Regions from separate parts of the Roseateles sp. T103 genome, predicted to be linked through region 3. Evidence: predicted binding sites of a transcription regulator. Region 3 holds the regulator's gene; each other region holds the start of a gene.
What was found. Region 3 encodes FNR, which switches genes on or off when oxygen is low (the NO sensors DNR and NnrR bind a similar motif). Its sites were predicted from a motif close to TTGATNNNNATCAA; they were not measured.

Region 1 (6,458 bases), on a different contig from region 3:
AAGCGCCGGCGCCCCAGTGCAGCCGCCGGGCCAGCAGCGGCGCCAACTGGGCCGCGTCGTCGAGCTGCTGACGGCGCGCGTCGAGCAGTTCCTCGCGGCCGCGTTCGATCTCCTCGGGCGCCAGCATGGGCTGCAGCAGCAGATCTCCCAGCAGGGCCAGCGCCTCGTCCAGCGCCGGCCGCGCCACCGTCAGTCCGAGGCTGCCGGCCTCGGCCAGGGTCTCCACCTCCAGCGTGGCGCCCAGGCTCTCGGCCGCAAAGGCGATGTCGTCGGAGCTATTGGGTTCGCCATCGCGCAGCACACCGCGGCTGGCCACCAGCAGGTGCAAGCGTGCCAGCCCCATCCTGGCTTCGTCATCGCCCAGGCTGCCGGCTGCGGTAAGCAGCAGCCGCACGCTGACCAGCGGCACGCCGCGGCGCGGCGCGACCAGCACGCGCAGGCCATTGGGCAGCACCGTCTCCCCGAGTTCAGGCTGCAGCAGCGGCAGCGCCGGCCCGGGCGCCGGCGGACGATCGAAGCCCTGTGCCCGCAGCGGCAGCGCGGCGCTGGCCAGCAGCGCGGCCAGCCAGCGGCGCCGGCTCGGCAGCAAGGCCGGGTTGCTCATGTGCTGGCTCCGGTCCTGCGCGGCTCGTAGAGCACGCCGACGCGCGGCGCCTGCAGCAGCCAGCGCTGCACCGCACGCTGGACCTCGGCCGCACCGATGCGCTGCGAGGCGGCGAGCTCGGCATCAGCGGCCAGCGCATCGCCGCGCAACAGCAGGGATTCGCCCAGCACCAGCGCACGGCCCTCAGCGGTCTCGCGCGCCGCGAGCGCCTGCACCAGCAGCTGTGCGCGCGCCTTGGCCAGCTCGCGTGGCGGCAGCGGCTCCTGCGCCAGGCGCTGGATCTCGCGGTACAGCGCGCCGGCCAGAGCCTCGGGGCTGCTGCGGGCGCCATCGGCGCCGATCGCATGCGCGACGATCAGGCCGGCCTCGGCATTGAGCATCAGCTCGAAACCGGTGCTTTGCGCCAGACGCTGGCGATAGCTCAGCCGGTCGGCCAGCCGCGCGGTCTCGCCCTGGCCCAGCAGCGCCGCCGCCATACGCAATGCCGCGCCGTCGGCATGTGCCGCCGGCGGCCCCTGCCAGAGCAGCGCGGCTGCGGGCTGGGCGCCGCGCGGTGCGCTGAGGCGATGCACGCTGTCGCGCTCGAGACGGGGTTCGCTGGCCGCTGCGGCCGGCAAGGCTTCGCTCCCCGCAGGAATGCTGCCGAAGTAATGGTCGACCCAGCGGTCCAGCTGCCCCGCATCGAACCGCCCCGCGACGACGAGCACTGCGTTGTCCGGCCGGTAGTGCCGCGCATGGAAGGCGCGCACCTCTGCCAGTGTGGCGGCTTCCAGGTCGACCAGCTCGCCGATCACCGGGCGCCGGTAGCCGTGCTGCTGGTAACCCAGCCCGGGCAGCGCATGGAACAGCGGGCCGTAGGGATCGCCCAGCACGCGCTGGCGCAGCTCCTCCTTGACCACCTCGCGCTCGCTGTCCAGGCTGGCCTGGCTGACATCCAGATTGGCCATGCGTTCGGCCTCGGCCCACAGCAGCGGCTCCAGCTGACTGGCCGGCACCTGGCTGTGGAACACCGTCATGTCCGCCGTCGTGAAGGCGTTGTTGCTGCCGCCGACGTCCTCAGTCAGGCGGTCGATCTGCTCGGCCGCCATATGGCGCGTGGCCTTGAACATCAGGTGCTCGAACAGATGCGCGAAACCGCTGCGCCCCTGCGGATCGTTCTTGCCACCGACGCGGTACCAGAGCTGCACCGCGACGGTGTTGCCCAGCGGCTCGGCATCGGCCAGCGTCAGCAGGCGCAGGCCGTTGGCCAGGCGGCGCTCGCGTGGCGCCAGCGCCGGCAGCAGTGGCAGCGCAAGAGGCGCCGCATGAGCCAGACCCAGGCTGCCAGCACCCGGCAGCATGCCAGCCAGCGCCACCGCCACGCCGGCCTGCAGCCAGCCGCGCCGCTGCGATGGCAGCACTGCCGGGGAATGCCTGTCGATGATGGCGCCGCGACCTCCTCTCATGGCCGCCAGCATAAGCGCCAGCACCATGCACCCGCGCCGCGCTGATGCGCGCTGTCGACACCGCTTGCCGGGACGGCGCCGCCGTGCATGCTGACAGGTGCTGTCAGCAGACGGCGAACAGACTGGCGGCATCGACATCGACGCCCCCCGAGGAGACCCCGATGACCGGCCACCCGACGCCGCAGCGCGATCCGCTGTCGCACCACCTGCTGACCATGGCCTACAACAATGCCTGGGCCAACGAGCGCCTGCTGCATGCCTGCGCCGCGCTGAGCTCCGAGGACTTCGTCGCCCGGCGCACGAGCTTCTTCCCGTCGCTGCGCGCGACCCTGAACCACAACCTCTGTGTCGACTGGTTCTACCTCGAGGCGCTGGAGCGCGAGCTGCGCGGCGATCCGCCCGATCCCGACTGTTACCGCTTCTTCGCCGAGCCTGAGCCCATGGCCGACTGCGCCACGCTGCATGCCGCCCAGCGCGCGGCCGACCAGCGCCTGATCGCCTACTGTGCCGCACAGCATGACGCCGAGCTGCAGCGCCCGGTGACGATAGACCGCCCCGGACGGCCCCAGCAGGACACGCGGCTGCGCCTGCTGGCCCATCTGTTCGAGCACCAGATCCACCACCGCGGCCAGGCCCATGCCATGCTCGCCGGCACCGCGGTGAAGCCGCCGCAGCTCGACGAATTCTTCTGCGCCGGCGAGGCGCATCTGCGCGCGCCGGAGTTCGCCCGCCTGGGCTGGACCGAAGAGGCGATCTGGAACACCTGAGCAACCGGGAGCCGCCATGCAATTCGCCTACACCATCGCCTACGTGGCCGACGTCGCCGCGTCGCTTGACTTCTTCGAACGCGCCTTCGGCCTGCAGCGCCGCTTCCTGCACGAGTCGGGCGGCTACGGCGAGCTGGAGACCGGCGCCACGGCACTGGCCTTCGCGCAGCACGAGGTCGCGCTCGGCAATCTGGGCCAGGCCTACGCGCCGCTGGATGCGGTCCGCCGCCCGCCCGGCATCGAGATCGGCCTGGCCTGCGCCGATGTGAACGCCGCCTACCAGCAGGCGCTCAGTGCCGGCGCCCAGGCGCTGCTGCCGCCGACGACCAAGCCCTGGGGCCAGACCGTCGCCTATGTGCGCTGCCCCGATGGCTGCCTGGTGGAGCTGTGCACGCCCATGGCGTGAGGACGCGGCCAGCCTGCCGGCCGCTTCTGAGCTGGATCAACGCTTTGCGTTTTCGATGCGGAGGCTTCCGGCAGCTTGCGCGAACGCAAGCGCGCGCGAGCCAGAAAGGCGCCGAATAGGCGCGTCGCAATGATGGAGCGAGAAATGCAAGCTCTCCAAGTCCTGTTCGGTTCCGATGTCGGTCTGATGAGTCTGGCGGTGATCGCCATCACCTTGGGCATGGGTGCCTTCTACCTGCGCTATTTCCTCAAGCACATGCATGAGGACGAAGCGCGCCAGAAGCAGTTGCAGCACTGAGTCAGAGTTCGCGCTCGAACAGCTTGTTCGCGTAGGCCGCGTCTTCAAAGTGGTAGACGCTGTCGCCGAGCAAGCGGTAATCGCAGCGCGGATAAAAGGCCAGCGCCCGCTGATTGCCGGCCCACGCGGTGAGCCATAGGCGCTGCGCGCCTAGCTGGCGCGCCTGCACCTCGGCAGCGCGCAACAGCGTGCGGCCCCAGCCGCGGCCGGTGTAGCGCTGCTGCAGATAGAGCCGCTCGAGTTCGCACGCGGTCAGGCCGTCTTGCGGCAGCAGCTCATGCGTGGCCCCATGCAGCAACTGGGCGAAGCCGATCAAGGCCTCGGGCCGCTCGCGCAGCGAGGCAAGCACGAAGCACCGTCGCGCGTCGGCGAAAGCCTTGCCGAAGACCGCCGGCGTCAGCAGGGTCTGCACCTCGCGCGCCATCGCTAGGTCGGCGCCCTCGGTGGCATAGGTTTCCAGAAACACCTGGGTCGCCAGCGCGGCAAGCGCCGGCACATCCTCGGCCTGCGCCGGACGGAGACGCAAGGCCTGTGGCGATTCATTGCTGGCGTGCTCGTGCATGGGCGGCGATGGTAAGGCCTCACCTGCCGCACAATGGCACCCCATGCGCCGTGCCGACCGCCTGTTCCAGCTCGTCCAGCTGATCCGTGGACGCCGTCTGTCGACGGCGGACTTTCTTGCCGAGCGGCTGGAGGTCTCGCCGCGCACCGTCTATCGCGATGTCGCCGCGCTGCAGCAGCAGGGCGTGCCGATCGAGGGCGAGGCCGGCGTCGGCTACCGCATGCGCGCCGGCTTCGACCTGCCGCCGCTGATGTTCACCAAGGCCGAGGCACAGGCGCTGGTCGCAGTGGTGCGGCTGGCGCGACTGCAGCTGGACCGCGGACTGGCCGAGCCAGCCGAGGCCGCGCTGTCCAAGATCATGGCGGTGCTGCCGCCGGCCGCGCGTGCCGCGGCCGAGAGTCTGGCCGTCTATGCGCCGACGTCGGGCATGGATGCGGCGATGAGCGAGCGCCTGGCCCAGCTGCGCGAAGCCACCGAGAACCGCAGCAAGCTGCGCCTGCACTACCTGGATCTGGCCGGCGCCACGAGCGAGCGCATCGTGCGGCCGCTGGGTTGTTTCTTCTGGGGCCCGGTATGGACGGTGTCGGCCTGGTGCGAGCTGCGCGAGGACTTCCGCAGCTTCCGCGTCGACCGCATCCAGCGCCTGGAGGTGCTGGCCGAACGCTTCCGCGACGAGCCGGGCAAGACCCTGGCCGACCTGCAGCGCCGCGAGGCCGAGGAGCATCAGCGGCAGCAACAGCAAGAACAGCTCGCCCGCGCCACGGCCTGACGCCGCTTCGTTCGCCCCGCCGCATCGCTATGAGCAAGGCCGCCGCACCCAGCCCGGACCAGATCCAGCGCCTGCTGGCCCAGTACCCCGCCGTCGCCGCGCTGCCCACGCCGCTGCGCGATACCGTGCTGGCCGAGCATGCGGTGGCGCTGCAAGTGCCGGCCGGTGCGCTGCTGTTCAGCGAGGGCCAGCGCTGCCAAGGCTTTCCGATGGTGCTGACGGGCGAGGTGCGCGTCGCGCGCGGCGCGCCCAACGGCCGTTCGCTGGAGCTCTACCGCGTGCAGCGCGGCGAGCTCTGCGTCGCGTCGACCTCCTGCCTGTTCGGCCAGGCGGTGCTGGCCGCGCACGGCGTCAGCACCGAGCCCTGCGAGCTGGTCATGCTCGACCCGCAGGGCTTCGCGCTGTGGACCGCCGACGAGGGCTTGCGCCGCTATGTGTTCGGCATCTTTGCCGAGCGCATCGCCGACCTGATGGCACTGGCCGAAGCGGTGGCCTTCCAGCGCCTGGACCAGCGCCTGGCCAGCGCGCTGCTCGGCCACGGCATGGTGCTGCAGACCACGCACCAGCAGCTGGCCGACGAGCTGGGCACGGTGCGCGAGATCGTCACCCGGCTGCTCAAGCGCTTCGAGCGCGAAGGCTGGCTGACGCTGGGCCGCGAGCGCATAGCGATCCGCGACGCCGCGGCGCTGCGCGCCCTGGCCAGTGGCGGCTGACCCGCACTGAGCGACTGGCGGCGGTCGGCGCCGCTGTGTGACTGCAGTTACAGACGCCGGTCGCACGCGCTGCGACAGTGCCTGCACGGGCTGGAGGCAGCCCCGCCCAATCACTTCAAGGAGAAGCACATGAAGAGCAATGTCGGCGGCATCGACCGCATCCTGCGCATCGTCGTCGGTCTGGCGCTGATCGTCGCCGCAGTGACCGGCGCGGTGGGCGTCTGGGGCTATATCGGCATCGTGCCGCTGCTCACCGGCCTGTTCCGCTTCTGCCCCGCCTATCCGCTGCTGGGCATGAACACCTGCCCGATGAAGCAGGAGTAGGAAGCAGCAGCGCGGCTGCGCCGGCTCAGATCCGGCGCAGCAGGGCCGGCAGCGCGACCTGCACGCGCGACGCCGGCTGCTCCACCCAGCGATAGAACAGCGCGGCGGCCAGATTGCTCAGCGCCCAGGCGGCCAGCATCGCCAGCGGGCCGAACCAGGGATGCTCGGGGTCCTTGTGCTCGAACAGGGCGTTGACCAGCAGCAGCACCGAGAAGTGCACCAGGAACAGCGCATAGGACTGGGTGCCCAGCTTGTCGAGCAGCTGGGCCAGCCGCTCACCAAATTGCAGTGGCGGCCGCGCGGACAGGCTCCAGGCCGCCAGCACGGCCACCGTGCCCAGCGCCAGCGCGACGCGCGCTCGCCAGTCCGCGGCCAGCGCGGCCAGCACCAGCAGCACCAGCAGACCCGCCAGCGGCAGGCGCCAGCGCCGTACCAGCGGGTGACGCTCGAGCAGATGCAGCAGCACGCCCAGGCCATAGGCGCCGAAGAAGTACGGTGCCCAGTTGTCCAGCGCGGCGTCGCGGTTGAAGACGAACAAGGAGCCCGCCACCAGCAGCAAGGTCAGCAGTGG
Region 2 (6,458 bases), on a different contig from region 3:
CTGTTCGTGCCGACCAACCGCGACTACCGCCTGGGCGAGGACATCTATCTGCTGCTGCAGCTGCCCGACGATCCGGCGCGCTATCCAGTGGCTGGCAAGGTGGGCTGGATCACGCCACCCAATGCCTCGGGTGGCCGCACACAGGGCGTCGGGGTGCGCTTCCCGGTGGACGAGAAGACCCGCCAGATCAAGCTGAAGATCGAGGAACTGCTGGGTACGACGATCTCGTCGGCCAAGCCCACGCAGACGATCTGACCGAGCCGCCGGGCGTCTGGCCCGGTGATGCGTTTTCCATTCCAAACATGTTCATCGATTCCCACTGCCACCTGAGCTTCCCCGAGCTCGCCGCCAGCCTGCCTCAGCAGCTGGAGGCCATGCAGGCCGCACATGTCGAAGCCGCGCTATGCATCTGCACGACGATGGAAGAGTTTCCCCAGGTGCGCGCGCTGGCCGAGGGCCATCAGCAGCTCTGGGCGACGGTGGGCGTGCATCCGGACAACGAGGATGTCCACGAGCCGACGATCGACGAGTTGGTCGCCGCTGCCGCACATCCCAAGGTGCTGGCCATCGGCGAGACCGGGCTGGACTACTACAGGCTCAACGGCCGCAGCGTCGCCGACATGGAGTGGCAGCGCGAGCGCTTCCGCACCCATATCCGCGCGGCCAAGCTGGCTGCCAAGCCGCTGGTGATCCACACGCGCAGCAGCGCGGCAGATACGCTGCAGCTGCTGAAGGAAGAGGGCGGCGAGCAGGCCGGCGGTGTGTTCCATTGCTTCACCGAAGACCTGGCGGTGGCGCAGGCGGCGGTCGAACTAGGCTTCTACGTCTCCTTCTCCGGCATCCTCACCTTCAAGAACGCGCAAACCATCCGCGATGTGGCGCTGGCGCTGCCGCTGGAACGCATCCTCATCGAGACCGACAGCCCCTATCTCGCTCCTGTACCTTACCGCGGCAAGACCAACAGCCCAGCCTATGTGCCGCATGTGGCGGCCTGCCTGGCCGAGCTGCGCGGCCTGAGCGTCGAAGCTGTCGGCGAAATCACCAGCGCGAACTGCCGACGACTGTTTCGCATGTCATGAAAAACCCGGCGGTCAAGCACAGGCGGACGGCGATGCTTAAGCAGCTGGGTGTCTGCTTGCTGGTGGGCAGCATGCTGACCAGCCTGTGCGCTCACGCAGGACCAGCCGAGCAGGAGTTGCTGCACGCAGCGAGCAATGACAACGGTCGTCATCTGATGGTGTTGATGTTGAGGGGCGTGGACCCGAATACGCGCAACGACAAGCGCCAGACCGCCCTGCATCTGGCCTTGAAGAACGATGCGAACTCCGCGGTTCAGACGCTGCTTCTGTACCCGGCGTTGGATGTCAATGCGGTGAACCAGGACGGCGAAACGCCGCTGATGCTGGCCGCAATCAAGGGCCGGCTCGACTGGGCGCAGGAACTGGTCAGGCGTGGTGCTCTGATCAACGAGGGCGGCTGGAATCCATTGCACTATGCCGCCGCTGGCCCGACGCCTGCCTTGGTGTCGTGGTTGCTCGCGCAGGGTGCCGAGGTGAATGCGGCTTCGCCCAACGGCACGACGGCGCTGATGATGGCGGCGGGCTATGGCCAGATCGACAGCGTCTCGGTGCTGCTCAAGGCCGGTGCCGATCGCACCCTGCGCAATGAGCGCGGGTTGGATGCGGCGGAGTTCGCCCGCCGCGCCGGCCGCGACGAGCTTGCCGCAATGCTGGCTGGCAACAAACGTCGCTGAGCCGGCGGCGACCGCGCCGAATTGCCTGGCGCCCGCAGCAGCGGCGTAGGAATCCGACTGACAAGCTTGCGGCCGACAGCAGCAACGCAATGCTTGGTCTCAGGCCGACTTCAGCCACAAGGGCTGCCGGCCTACAGTGGACTCGTACCGTTTCAAGCGGCAAGGAGCCACTGACATGCGCCATCTGTACCACGCCGAAAATCCCTTTGCGATGTTGCTCGATCCGGAGCGCATCACCCGCGAAGTCGAGGCCTCGGATCGCCTGAAGCGGCTGCAGCGTCGCGTGTGCCGCCCACTGGACAAGCCGCTGATCGCCGTGCGCAGATCCAACGCCGCCATCAGCAGCGATCTCGACCAGGATGCCTACGACGCACTGGTCGACGCCAGCATCGACGAAGACGAGCGTCTGGACGATTGAGCCCGCATCGTTGGCGTCATCGCGGCCTCACATAATATCGACAATGTGTATTATGTGAACCACCGGAATGACATGGTTTAGCTGACTTGCATCAAGACCGCCACGCCCCGGCATCGCAGAATCTGCTCGCCTGACGTGCCGGCCAGGCCAACGCTTTCAAGCAGTACGTGCAGCGATGCAGCCGGCCAGCTTGGAGCCCTGACCATGTCTGTCTACCAACGAATCCTCGTTCCCATCGACGGCAGCGCGACCGCCGATCACGCGCTTGGCGAAGCCCTCAAGCTGGCCGCTGACCAAAGCGCGACGCTTTGCGTGCTGCATGTGCTGGACGACTTCCCGCTCTACGGCGAAATGGCCGTGACGCCCGGCTACCAGCAAACCCTGGAGCTACTGCGCAAGTATGGCGAGGACACGCTGGCCAAGGCCACGCACAAGGCGCGCCTATCCAACGTCGCGGTCGAGACCGTGCAGTCCGAGGCGATCGGCCGCAGAGTCGCCGATGTCATCGTCGAACAGGCTGTCGCGCAGAAATGCCAGCTGATCGTCATCGGCACGCACGGCCGGCGCGGCTTCAGCCGCGCGCTGCTGGGCAGTGACGCGGAACTGGTGCTGCGAGAAGCACCGGTGCCGGTACTGATGATCAAGTACCAAGCGCCAGCCGCCTGAGGACAAGCGCCATGGCCGCCCCCGACGAAGTGATCCGCAAGACGCCGGCCGCTTCGGCAGTGGCGCCGAACATGGCTGACTATGTCGAAGCACGGCGCGACTTCGACTGGCAGGCAATACGCCGCGAGCTCGAATCGCCACCTTCGAGCTGCGGCATCAACATCGCCGACATCGCCCTCGATCGCCAGCTGCGCCTCGGCCATGGCGACAAGACCGCGCTGCGCTGGCGTGGCAAGACCGCCGACCGCAGCCGCAGCATCAGCTATGCCGAGCTGGCTGCGCTGACCAACCGCTTCGCCAATGTGCTGGAAGGCCTTGGCCTGCAGCCAGGCGACCATGTTTTCCTGCTCAGCGGCCGCATCCCCGAGCTGCACGTCGCGATGCTCGGCGCGCTCAAGGCGCGTTGCGTAGTCACGCCGCTGTTCTCCGCCTTCGGCCCCGAGCCCATTGCGACGCGCATGGAGATCGGCCAGTGCCGGCTGCTGGTCACCACCAGCTCGCTGTACCGCAAGAAGATCGCCGCGATGCGGCCCACGCTGCAGACCCTGCAGCAGGTGCTGCTCGTGCGCGACGACGAACAGCCGCTGCCCGAAGACACGCTCGACCTGCAGGCCTTGCTCGATGCCGCGAGCGCCGACTACCGCATCCAGCCCACCGATGCCGAGACGCCGTCGCTGCTCCATTTCACCAGCGGCACCACCGGCAAGCCCAAGGGCGCGCAGCATGTGCACGGCGCCATCGTCGCCCATGTGGCCACCGGCCGGCTCGCGCTGGACCTGCACGACAACGACGTCTACTGGTGCACGGCCGATCCCGGCTGGGTGACCGGCACCTCCTACGGCGTCCTCGCGCCGCTGGCGCTGGGCGTCACGCTGTTGGTCGACGAAGCCGAGTTCGAGGCCGAGCGCTGGTACACGCTGCTGGAGCAGGAGCAGGTCAGCGTCTGGTACACCGCGCCGACGGCCGTGCGCATGATGATGCGTGCCGGCGCCGCCGCCGCGCAGGCGCATGCCCACTCTGCCCTGCGCTTCATCGCCAGCGTCGGCGAGCCGCTGAATCCGCAGGCGGTGCGCTGGGGCGTCGAGGCCTTCGGCCTGCCTATCCACGACAACTGGTGGCAGACCGAGACCGGCGGCATCATGATCGCCAACTACGCCTGCATGGACATCCGCCCCGGCTCGATGGGCAAACCGATGCCGGGCATCACGGCCGCAGTGCTGCGTCGCCATGAGGACGGCACGGTCAGCGAGATCACCGAGCCCGATGTCGAGGGCGAGCTGGCGCTGAAAGTCGGCTGGCCCTCGATGTTCCGCGCCTATCTGAACGAGGAAGCGCGCTACAAGAAGTGCTTCGTCGGCGACTGGTACCTCAGCGGCGACCTGGCCCGCCGCGATGCCGATGGCTACTACTGGTTCGTCGGCCGCGCCGACGACATGATCAAGTCCTCGGGCCATCTGATCGGCCCCTTCGAGGTCGAGTCCGCGCTGATGGAGCACCCTGCCGTGCACGAGGCTGGCGTGATCGGCAAGCCCGAGCCGGTGATCGGCGAGATCGTCAAGGCCTTCGTTGCGCTCAAGCCTGGCGTCGAGGCCAGCGAGGCGCTCAAGCGCGAGCTGCTCGGCTTCGCGCGCCAGCGCCTGGGCGCAGCCGTCGCACCCAAGGAAATCTCCTTCACCGACAACCTGCCGAAGACGCGCAGCGGCAAGATCATGCGCCGCCTGCTGCGCGCCCGCGAGCTGGGTCTGCCCGAAGGCGACACCTCGACGCTGGAGCAACCGCGATGAGCAGCCCGGGCACGCCGCTCAGCGCCGCCGAGGCTCGCGAGATGCTGCACCAGATGCTGCGCATCCGGCGCTTCGAGGAGCGCTGCGCCGAACTCTATGGCGAGGGCAAGATCCGCGGCTTCCTGCACCTCTACATCGGCGAGGAGGCAGTGGCCACCGGCGCCATTCCGCTCCTCGGTGCCGACGACAGCCTACTGTGCACTTACCGCGAACACGGCCATGCGCTGCTGCGCGGTGTTTCGATGCGCGCAGTGATGGCCGAGATGTTCGGCAAGCGCGAGGGCTGCAGCGGCGGCCGCGGCGGGTCCATGCATCTGTTCGACACGTCCAAGCGCTTCTACGGCGGCAATGCCATCGTCGCCGGCGCGCTGCCGATGGCAGTGGGTTTCGCGCTGGCCGAGCAGATGCGCGGCAGCAGCAATGTCGCGGCCTGCTTCTTCGGCGAAGGCGCGATCGCCGAAGGCGAATTCCACGAGAGCGCCAACCTCGCCGCGCTGTGGCGCCTGCCCTTGCTGCTGCTGTGCGAGAACAATCGCTATGCGATGGGCACCGCGCTGGAGCGCTCCGAATCGCAGACCGATCTGTGTGTCAAGGCGCGCAGCTACGGCATCCATGCGCTCAGCGTGGATGGCATGAATGTGCAGGCGGTGCGCGGCGCCACGCGCGACGCGCTGGCACATGTCCGCGCCGGCAAAGGGCCGGTGTTCGTCGAGTACCGCACCTACCGCTTCCGCGCGCACTCGATGTACGACGCCGAGCTCTACCGCAGCAAGGCCGAGGTCGAGCAGTGGAAGCAGCACTGTCCGATCCAGGCGCTGATCCGGCACGCCGAATCGCTGGGCATCGCGCCCGACATCGCCGCGCTGGAGCGCGAGATCGCCGCCGAGATCGCCGATGCAGTGGCCTTCGCCGACGCCGGCACGCTGGAGCCGGTGGACGACATGCTCAGGCATGTTGTGGCGGAGGCGCAATCATGAGCCGCAGCAGCTACCGCGAAGCGCTGCGCCAGGGCCTGCGCCATGCGCTGACGAACGACCCGCGCGTATTCCTGCTCGGCGAGGACGTGGGCCGCTACGGCGGCAGCTATGCGGTCAGCAAGGGCCTGCTGGAGGAGTTCGGCGAGGCGCGCGTGCGCGACACGCCGCTGTCCGAATCCGGTTTCGTCGGCTGCGCGATCGGCGCGGCGATCAACGGCATGCGGCCCATCGTCGAGGTGATGACGGTGAACTTCAGCCTGCTGGCGCTGGACCAGATCGTCAACAACGCCGCCACGCTGCGCCACATGTCCGGCGGCCAGGTCGGCGTGCCGGTGGTGATACGCATGAGCACCGGCGCCGGCCGCCAACTCGCCGCGCAGCATTCGCACAGCCTGGAGGTCTGGTACGCCCATGTGCCAGGCCTGCGCGTGCTGGCCCCGGCCACGCTGGACGACGCCCGCGGCATGCTGCTGGCCGCGCTGCAGTCGCCGGACCCGGTGGTGATCTTCGAGCACGCCCTCCTGCTCAACGCCGAAGGCGATCTGGACGGCGAGCCTGCGCCGGTGGACATCAGCCGCGCCGCCGTGCGCCGTGAAGGCGGCGACCTGAGCCTGATCACCCACGGCGGCTCGCTGCCGCGCTGCCTGGCCGCCGCCGAGCAGCTGGCGGCCGATGGCATCTCGGCCGAGGTGCTGGATCTGCGCGTGCTGCGCCCGCTCGATACTGCAGCGATCAGCGCCACGGTGGCGAAGACGCGCCGCGTGCTGGTGGTCGACGAGAGCTGGCAGACCTGCGGCCTGGGCGCCGAGCTGCTGGCCGGCATCGCCGAGCGCAGCTTCTACGAGCTGGATGCGCCGCCG
Region 3 (6,458 bases):
CTCCACCAAGCCGGCCTCTTCCAACTGGCGCAGTTGCTCCAACTCCTTGTGAAAGTAGTCCCGCACCTTGATCAAGTGCGCCAGTTCGATCGACTCGAACTCGACCCGCCCCTGGCACATCAAGGCCATGATCACCGCGCGACGCAGCAGGTCATCGCGATTGAGCGCCAAGCCGCGTTGAATGGGCAACTGCCCCTGGCGCAGCGCGTCGTAGTACTCGGGCAGGGTCTTGGCATTCTGGCTGTAAGTGGCGCCGACGCGGCCGATGGACGACACCCCCAGCCCGATCAGATCGCAGTCAGGCTGGGTGCTGTAGCCTTGAAAATTCCGATGCAGGCGGCCTTGCCGCTTGGCAACAGCAAGCGGATCGTTGGGCAAGGCAAAGTGATCCATTCCGATGTAGCTGTAGCCATGCCCCAGAAAGCCGCTGATCGCTGCTGAGAGCATGTGTAGCTTGTCAGCGGCCACGGGTAGCTTGCTGGCATCGATGCGCCGTTGCGGCTTGAAGCGTTGCGGCAAATGCGCATACCCATACAGCGCGATCCGATCCGGCCTGAGGCCAGCGACCTGCGCGATCGTGCGCGCGAAGGAGTCCGGCGTCTGCTGCGGCAGACCATAGATGAGGTCGACGTTGGTGGACTCGAAGCCGAGTGCACGCGCCTCCTGCATCAAAGTCGCGACGCTGTCGAAGCTCTGCACCCGGTGGACCGCCTTCTGAACGTCGGCATCGAAGTCCTGCACTCCGAAGCTGAGCCGATTGAAGCCCAGGCTGCGCAAATGTGCCAGTCGAGCATGGCTGACCGTGCGCGGATCGACTTCGATCGAGACCTCGGCTCCTGGTGCCAGCCTGAAGTGACCATGGATCTCGTGCATCAAGCCCGCCAGTTCAGCATCGCTGAGGAAGGTAGGCGACCCCCCCCCCAGATGGAGCTGCGACACCGTTTCCTGCCGGCCCAGGCGCGCTCGGGTGAGCGTCATCTCGGTGCTCAGCGCCTGCAGATACTCGGCAGCACGCTCATGATGCTTGGTGATGACCTTGTTGCACGCGCAGTAGTAGCACACCGATTCGCAGAAAGGGATGTGCACGTACAAAGACAGCGGAGCGCCGCCGCCCACCTGCGAGCCGCCGGCGCGCTGCGACAGCGCCTGCTCGTACTGCTCGACGGTGAAGGCCTCAACGAATCGATCGGCCGTCGGGTAGGAGGTGTAGCGTGGACCAGGGACGTCAAAGCGACGCAACAGCTCCTCATCGATGCCAGCGGGGATCTCTGTAGTACTTGCAGCCATGGCCGAGACTGTGCCAAGCTCGGCCCAGCGCCCGTTGACCTTGGTCAAGCTTGGCCCGCATAGGGACGGCAACAATGCTCTGCGTTTTGAGGAGCATCATGTTCACTAGCCCGACTACAGCTGCAGCCAACGCCGAACCAGAGGTCAACCAGGCGCCTTGTGGAGGCAAGAACATAATGCGCAGCATGACTCAGATTCCACCCATCAAGATCGAGCCTTTCAAGGTGGCCTGCTCGAGCTGCAATCTGCGCGAGCTTTGCCTGCCGGTGGGCATGTCCAAGAGCAACCTGGAGCAACTTGATGCCCTGGTGGCGACACGCCGCAGCGTGGCGCGGGGCGACACGCTGTTCCGCGCCGGCGACTCCTTCCAGTCGCTCTATGCAGTGCGAACCGGCTTCTTCAAGACCTGCGTTTCTTCCGAAGACGGGCGTGATCAGGTCACGGGCTTCCAGATGGCTGGCGAGCTGCTCGGTCTGGATGGCATCAGCAACGACCGACACTCTTGCGATGCCGTCGCGCTGGAGGATTCGCAGGTCTGCGTGATCCCGTTCAGCGAGCTGGAAAACCTGTCGCGTGAGTTCACCGACCTGCAGCATCAGTTCCACAAGATCATGAGCCGCGAGATCGTGCGCGACCATGGCGTGATGCTGCTGCTGGGCAGTATGCGAGCCGAGGAGCGACTCGCCGCCTTCCTGCTCAACCTCACCCAGCGCCTTCAGGCGCGGGGCTTTTCCGCATCCAGCCTGGTGCTGCGCATGACGCGCGAGGAGATCGGCAGCTATCTCGGCCTGAAGTTGGAGACGGTCAGCCGCACCTTTTCGCGCTTCCAGGATGAGGGGCTGCTCGAAGTCAAGCAGCGCCAGATCACCATCGTCGATCAGGCCGGTCTCGAGCGCTTGGTCAACTACAGCGGCAGCGCCTGCTGATTCGACACCGGGCGCTGGGCCCGAGCCCCTGCGCCGCTGCAGCGGGCACAGCTGAGGCGGCGAACTGCCGCCTTTGGAGGCCGTTCGATCGCCCGCTCACTCCCCCGCTTTTTCGTCCGGTGGCGATGTAGCCAGCAAGACCGAGATGCCTGCGCCAAGCGACACGATTGCCCAGAACAGCACAAACGCGACGGTGTAGACCGCCGAGTTGGGCAGCGGCTGCAGTCTGTCCAGGTGCGCGAGCTCGCTGGGATCAACGAGAGCGAAGACCAGCAACTCCAGCACGCCGGCCATCATGAACGACGGCCACAACACCACCATCAGCAACCGCCGGCGAGGACTGGGCGGGGGCTGGACTTCGCTGAGGTCCTCCCGCATGGCGCCACTCACTGGCCACCCGTGGCGGCGTGATTCCTGGCCTTGACGGCCGGTTGCATCGACACCGGTCCGGCCTTTTCCGCCGTGCCCGCCTGGCTCGTGGTGTCGAGCACAGGATCGGGGTAGCGCAGCGCAATGAACAGCGTGACAAAGCCCGCCACCACCACGGTGAGCGGACCGCCGACGACCAGCCACATGGTGCGCTCGTTCCACCAGGGCTTGGGCTGCATGCTCTTCTCTGCCTCACTCATCGCGATCTCCTTGTCGGTCAGCTTGGGGTGCGGGGCGCTCGTTCAGCGCGGCACCACAAAGGTGGACTTCTCTTCAATGCGGTACTCGGGCTCCACACCAGGCCGGTCGCGCCGCTCGATCTGGAAGCGGATCTCATGTGCGCCGCTACCGGCACGCGCAGCACTCTCCGGCGGCAGGCGCAGAGCCACCGACACCCAACGGGCCTCGGCAGGCGCGACATCCAGCTCGATCGGGCGGCTCGTCACCAGCCCAGGCAAGCCACTGGCCGTGATGCGGAAATGATGGCCAGCTTCGGTCGCATTCATCACCTGAAGCCGGTAGACATTCTCGACGTAGCCGTCCTCGACCAGTCGCGCCAATGACGCTCGATCGCGCACCACATCGACCTTGAACGGCGTACGCAGATACAGACTGGTCAGCACGGCCACGCAGATGGCCACCAGTATGGACGTGTAGATCAGAACACGCGGCCGGAACATCCGGCGCAGCACCTGGCTGCGAGTGAGGTGCTGCGACAGCCCGTTCTGGGTGTCGTAGCGCACCAGTCCGCGGGCATAGCCCATCTTGTCCATCACGCTGTCGCATACATCGACGCAGGCGGCACAGCCAATGCACTCGTACTGCAGGCCCTTGCGGATGTCGATGCCGGTCGGACAGACATGCACGCACAAATTACAGTCGATGCAGGAGCCGAGCCCGAGTTCCTTGGGATCGGCTTTCTTGCTACGCGAGCCGCGCGGCTCGCCGCGCTCGGCGTCGTAGCTGATGATCAGTGTGTCCTTGTCGAACATCGCGCTCTGAAAGCGCGCATAGGGACACATGTACTTGCAGACCTGTTCGCGCATATGGCCGGCAAAGCCATAGGTGGCGAAGCCGTAGAACAGGATCCAGAACATCTCCCAGGGCCCGAGTCCAAGGCCGGCCACCTCGACTGCCAGCGTCTTGATTGGCGTGAAGTAGCCAACGAACGTGAAGCCGGTCCACAAGGCGATAGCCACCCAGGCCAGTTGCTTGCCGCCCTTGCGCAGCAGCTTCTCGCCGTTCCACGGCGACGCATCCAGCTTCATTCGTGCGGTGCGATCGCCTTCGAACTTGCGCTCCACCCACATGAAGATCTCGGTGTAGACCGTCTGCGGGCAAGCATAGCCGCACCACAGGCGGCCGGCCACGGCAGTGAAGAGGAACAGCGCGTAGGCCGAAATCAGCAGCAGCGCCGTGAGATAGATGAAGTCCTGCGGATACAGGACCAGACCGAAGATGTAGAAACGGCGCGCTGCCAGATCGAAGAGCACGATCTGACGGCTGCCCCAGTCGAACCAGGGCAGGCAGTAGAACAGCAGCTGCGTGATCCAGACCAGAGCCCAGCGCCAGGTTGCGAACCAGCCAGTGACGGCGCGCGCATAGATCTTCTTCTGTGCCTGGTAAAGGGACACCATCTGCACTGCGGCGTCCTCAGAGGCGGGGGCCGCCGCAGCGGCCCCCTCTTTGCTGCTACTGCTCATTCAGCGAGCTCAGTTGGACGCGAGCGCAGTGCCGCCCTGCGACAAGCTCCACACATAGGCCGCCAGCACGCGGATCTGGTCGGCGCTGAGCCGCTTGTCATGGGCCGGCATCATGTTGTTCTTGCCGGCATTGATGATGCCGACGACGGCCTCCTCGCCCCAGCCGTGCAACCAGATTTTGTCGGTCAGGTTGGGCGCGCCCAGAGCCTGATTGCCCTTGCCATCTGCGCCATGGCAGGCAGCGCAGGCGCCGAACTTGGCCTTACCCAGTTGTGCGGCGATCGAGTTGTGCGGGCTGCCCGACAGGCTCAGCACATAGTTCGCGACATTGCGCACATCCTCGGAACCTCCCAGTGCGGCACCCATCGGCGGCATCACGCCGGTGCGGCCTTTGCTGATCGTTTCAATGATCACCTCATGTGCGCCGCCATACAGCCAGTCGCTGTCGGTCAGGTTCGGGAAACCCTTGGAGCCCTTGGCGTCGGAGCCGTGGCAACCGGCGCAGTTGTTGGCAAACAGCCGCTCGCCGATACCCATGGCCTGCGGGTTCTTGGCCATATCGGCAGCCGACATGGAGGCGAACTTGCCGTAGACCTCGGACAGAGCCGCATTGGCCTTGGCCTGTTCGGCGTTGTACTGGCCGGCGCTGCTCCAGCCCAAGCTGCCCTGACGGCTGCCCAGACCGGGATACATCACCAGATAGATCGCCGAGAACAGCACGGTCAGCACGAACAGGCCCATCCACCAGCGTGGCAGCGGGTTGTTCATCTCCTTCAGGTCCTCGTCCCAGACATGGCCGGTGGTGTTGTCGTCAGCCATCACCTTGCGGCGGCTGGCGATGATCAGCAGCACCAGGCACAGCACCAGACCGATGACCGTGGCAGCGGCCACGAAGACCGACCAGCCATTCGAAATGAAATCACTCATTGCTTGCTCCTCGCAGCCACGGCCTTGCTGGCCGCCGGCTCGTCGTCTTGCAGCGGCAGGGCTGCGCATTCATCAAAGCTTGCCGCGCGCTTCTTGCTGTAGGTCCAGGCCACGATGACCAGGAACATCACCAGCAGGATCACGGTGACGATGGATCTCAGTTCATTGACGTCCATGAGAACTCCTCGTCACTTCACCGCGGTGCCCAGCACTTGCAGATAGGCGATGACGGCGTCCATTTCCGTCTTGCCCTTCACTGCCGCGGCAGCGCCGTCGATTTCCGCATCGCTGTACGGCACGCCGACCTTGCGCAGCGCCTTCATCTTCGGCGCCAACTCGTCGGCATTCAGTGCCGCACCGGCCAGCCAGGGATAGGCAGGCATGTTCGACTCGGGCACCAGATCGCGAGGATTGATCAGGTGGATGCGATGCCATTCATCGCTGTACTTGCCACCGACGCGGTGCAGGTCAGGCCCGGTGCGCTTGGAGCCCCACTGGAACGGGTGGTCGTAGACGAACTCGCCTGCCGTCGAGTAGTGGCCGTAGCGCAGCGTCTCGGCACGGAACGGGCGGATCATCTGCGAATGGCAGTTATAGCAGCCTTCGCGGATGTAGACATCACGACCTGCCAACTCCAGCGGCGTGTAAGGCTTGAGCCCCTCCACCGCCTGAGTGGTCGAGCGCTGGAAGAACAGCGGCACGATCTCGACGATGCCACCGACCGCCACGGTCAGCAGCACCAACACGATCATGAGGAAATTGTTGGTCTCGATCTTCTCGTGACCACCGACTTTTTTGTTAGCCATCGTTGTTCTCCCTCGGTTCAGGCGTGAGCAGGCACGGCAGGAACCGCCACCGGCACGGCCTTGCCGGCTTGCACGGTCTTGATCACGTTCCAGCCCATGATCAGCATGCCGCCCAGATAGAGCAGACCACCGCACAGACGGATCACATAGAAGGGGAAGGTCGCCTTCACGCTCTCCACGAAGGTGTAGACCAGCGTGCCGTCAGGATTGACTGCGCGCCACATCAGACCCTGCATCACACCGGCAATCCACATCGCGGCGATGTAGAGCACGATGCCCAGCGTCGCAATCCAGAAGTGCAACTCGATGGCCCGCTTCGAGTACATCTCGGTGCGGCCGAACATGCGCGGAATCAGGTGATACAGCGCGCCCATCGAGAT

Region 1: the regulator FNR is predicted to act here: its motif matches at 3,249-3,262, upstream of AC2EBS_RS10985 (DUF3149 domain-containing protein).
Region 2: the regulator FNR is predicted to act here: its motif matches at 2,253-2,266, upstream of AC2EBS_RS04835 (universal stress protein).

Annotation. Positions count from the first base shown of each region.
Region 1 is NZ_JBXVVS010000003.1:157,744-164,201, reverse strand. Features, by position in the region: gene AC2EBS_RS11005 (M16 family metallopeptidase) at 1-604, opposite strand, end outside; gene AC2EBS_RS11000 (M16 family metallopeptidase) at 601-2,049, opposite strand; gene AC2EBS_RS10995 (DinB family protein) at 2,211-2,816, shown strand; gene AC2EBS_RS10990 (VOC family protein) at 2,833-3,222, shown strand; gene AC2EBS_RS10985 (DUF3149 domain-containing protein) at 3,367-3,519, shown strand; gene AC2EBS_RS10980 (GNAT family N-acetyltransferase) at 3,521-4,081, opposite strand; gene AC2EBS_RS10975 (helix-turn-helix transcriptional regulator) at 4,125-4,850, shown strand; gene AC2EBS_RS10970 (Crp/Fnr family transcriptional regulator) at 4,880-5,563, shown strand; gene AC2EBS_RS10965 (YgaP family membrane protein) at 5,693-5,887, shown strand; gene AC2EBS_RS10960 (acyltransferase family protein) at 5,913-6,458, opposite strand, start outside.
Region 2 is NZ_JBXVVS010000001.1:1,109,818-1,116,275, forward strand. Features, by position in the region: gene AC2EBS_RS04815 (PilZ domain-containing protein) at 1-255, shown strand, start outside; gene AC2EBS_RS04820 (TatD family hydrolase) at 303-1,079, shown strand; gene AC2EBS_RS04825 (ankyrin repeat domain-containing protein) at 1,076-1,753, shown strand; gene AC2EBS_RS04830 (hypothetical protein) at 1,929-2,171, shown strand; gene AC2EBS_RS04835 (universal stress protein) at 2,376-2,837, shown strand; gene acsA (acetate--CoA ligase) at 2,849-4,621, shown strand; gene pdhA (pyruvate dehydrogenase (acetyl-transferring) E1 component subunit alpha) at 4,618-5,598, shown strand; gene AC2EBS_RS04850 (alpha-ketoacid dehydrogenase subunit beta) at 5,595-6,458, shown strand, end outside.
Region 3 is NZ_JBXVVS010000006.1:12,880-19,337, reverse strand. Features, by position in the region: gene hemN (oxygen-independent coproporphyrinogen III oxidase) at 1-1,287, opposite strand, end outside; gene fnr (fumarate/nitrate reduction transcriptional regulator Fnr) at 1,473-2,213, shown strand; gene AC2EBS_RS16185 (hypothetical protein) at 2,310-2,591, opposite strand; gene AC2EBS_RS16180 (hypothetical protein) at 2,600-2,842, opposite strand; gene ccoG (cytochrome c oxidase accessory protein CcoG) at 2,885-4,279, opposite strand; gene ccoP (cytochrome-c oxidase, cbb3-type subunit III) at 4,355-5,272, opposite strand; gene AC2EBS_RS16165 (cbb3-type cytochrome oxidase subunit 3) at 5,269-5,448, opposite strand; gene ccoO (cytochrome-c oxidase, cbb3-type subunit II) at 5,461-6,078, opposite strand; gene ccoN (cytochrome-c oxidase, cbb3-type subunit I) at 6,096-6,458, opposite strand, start outside.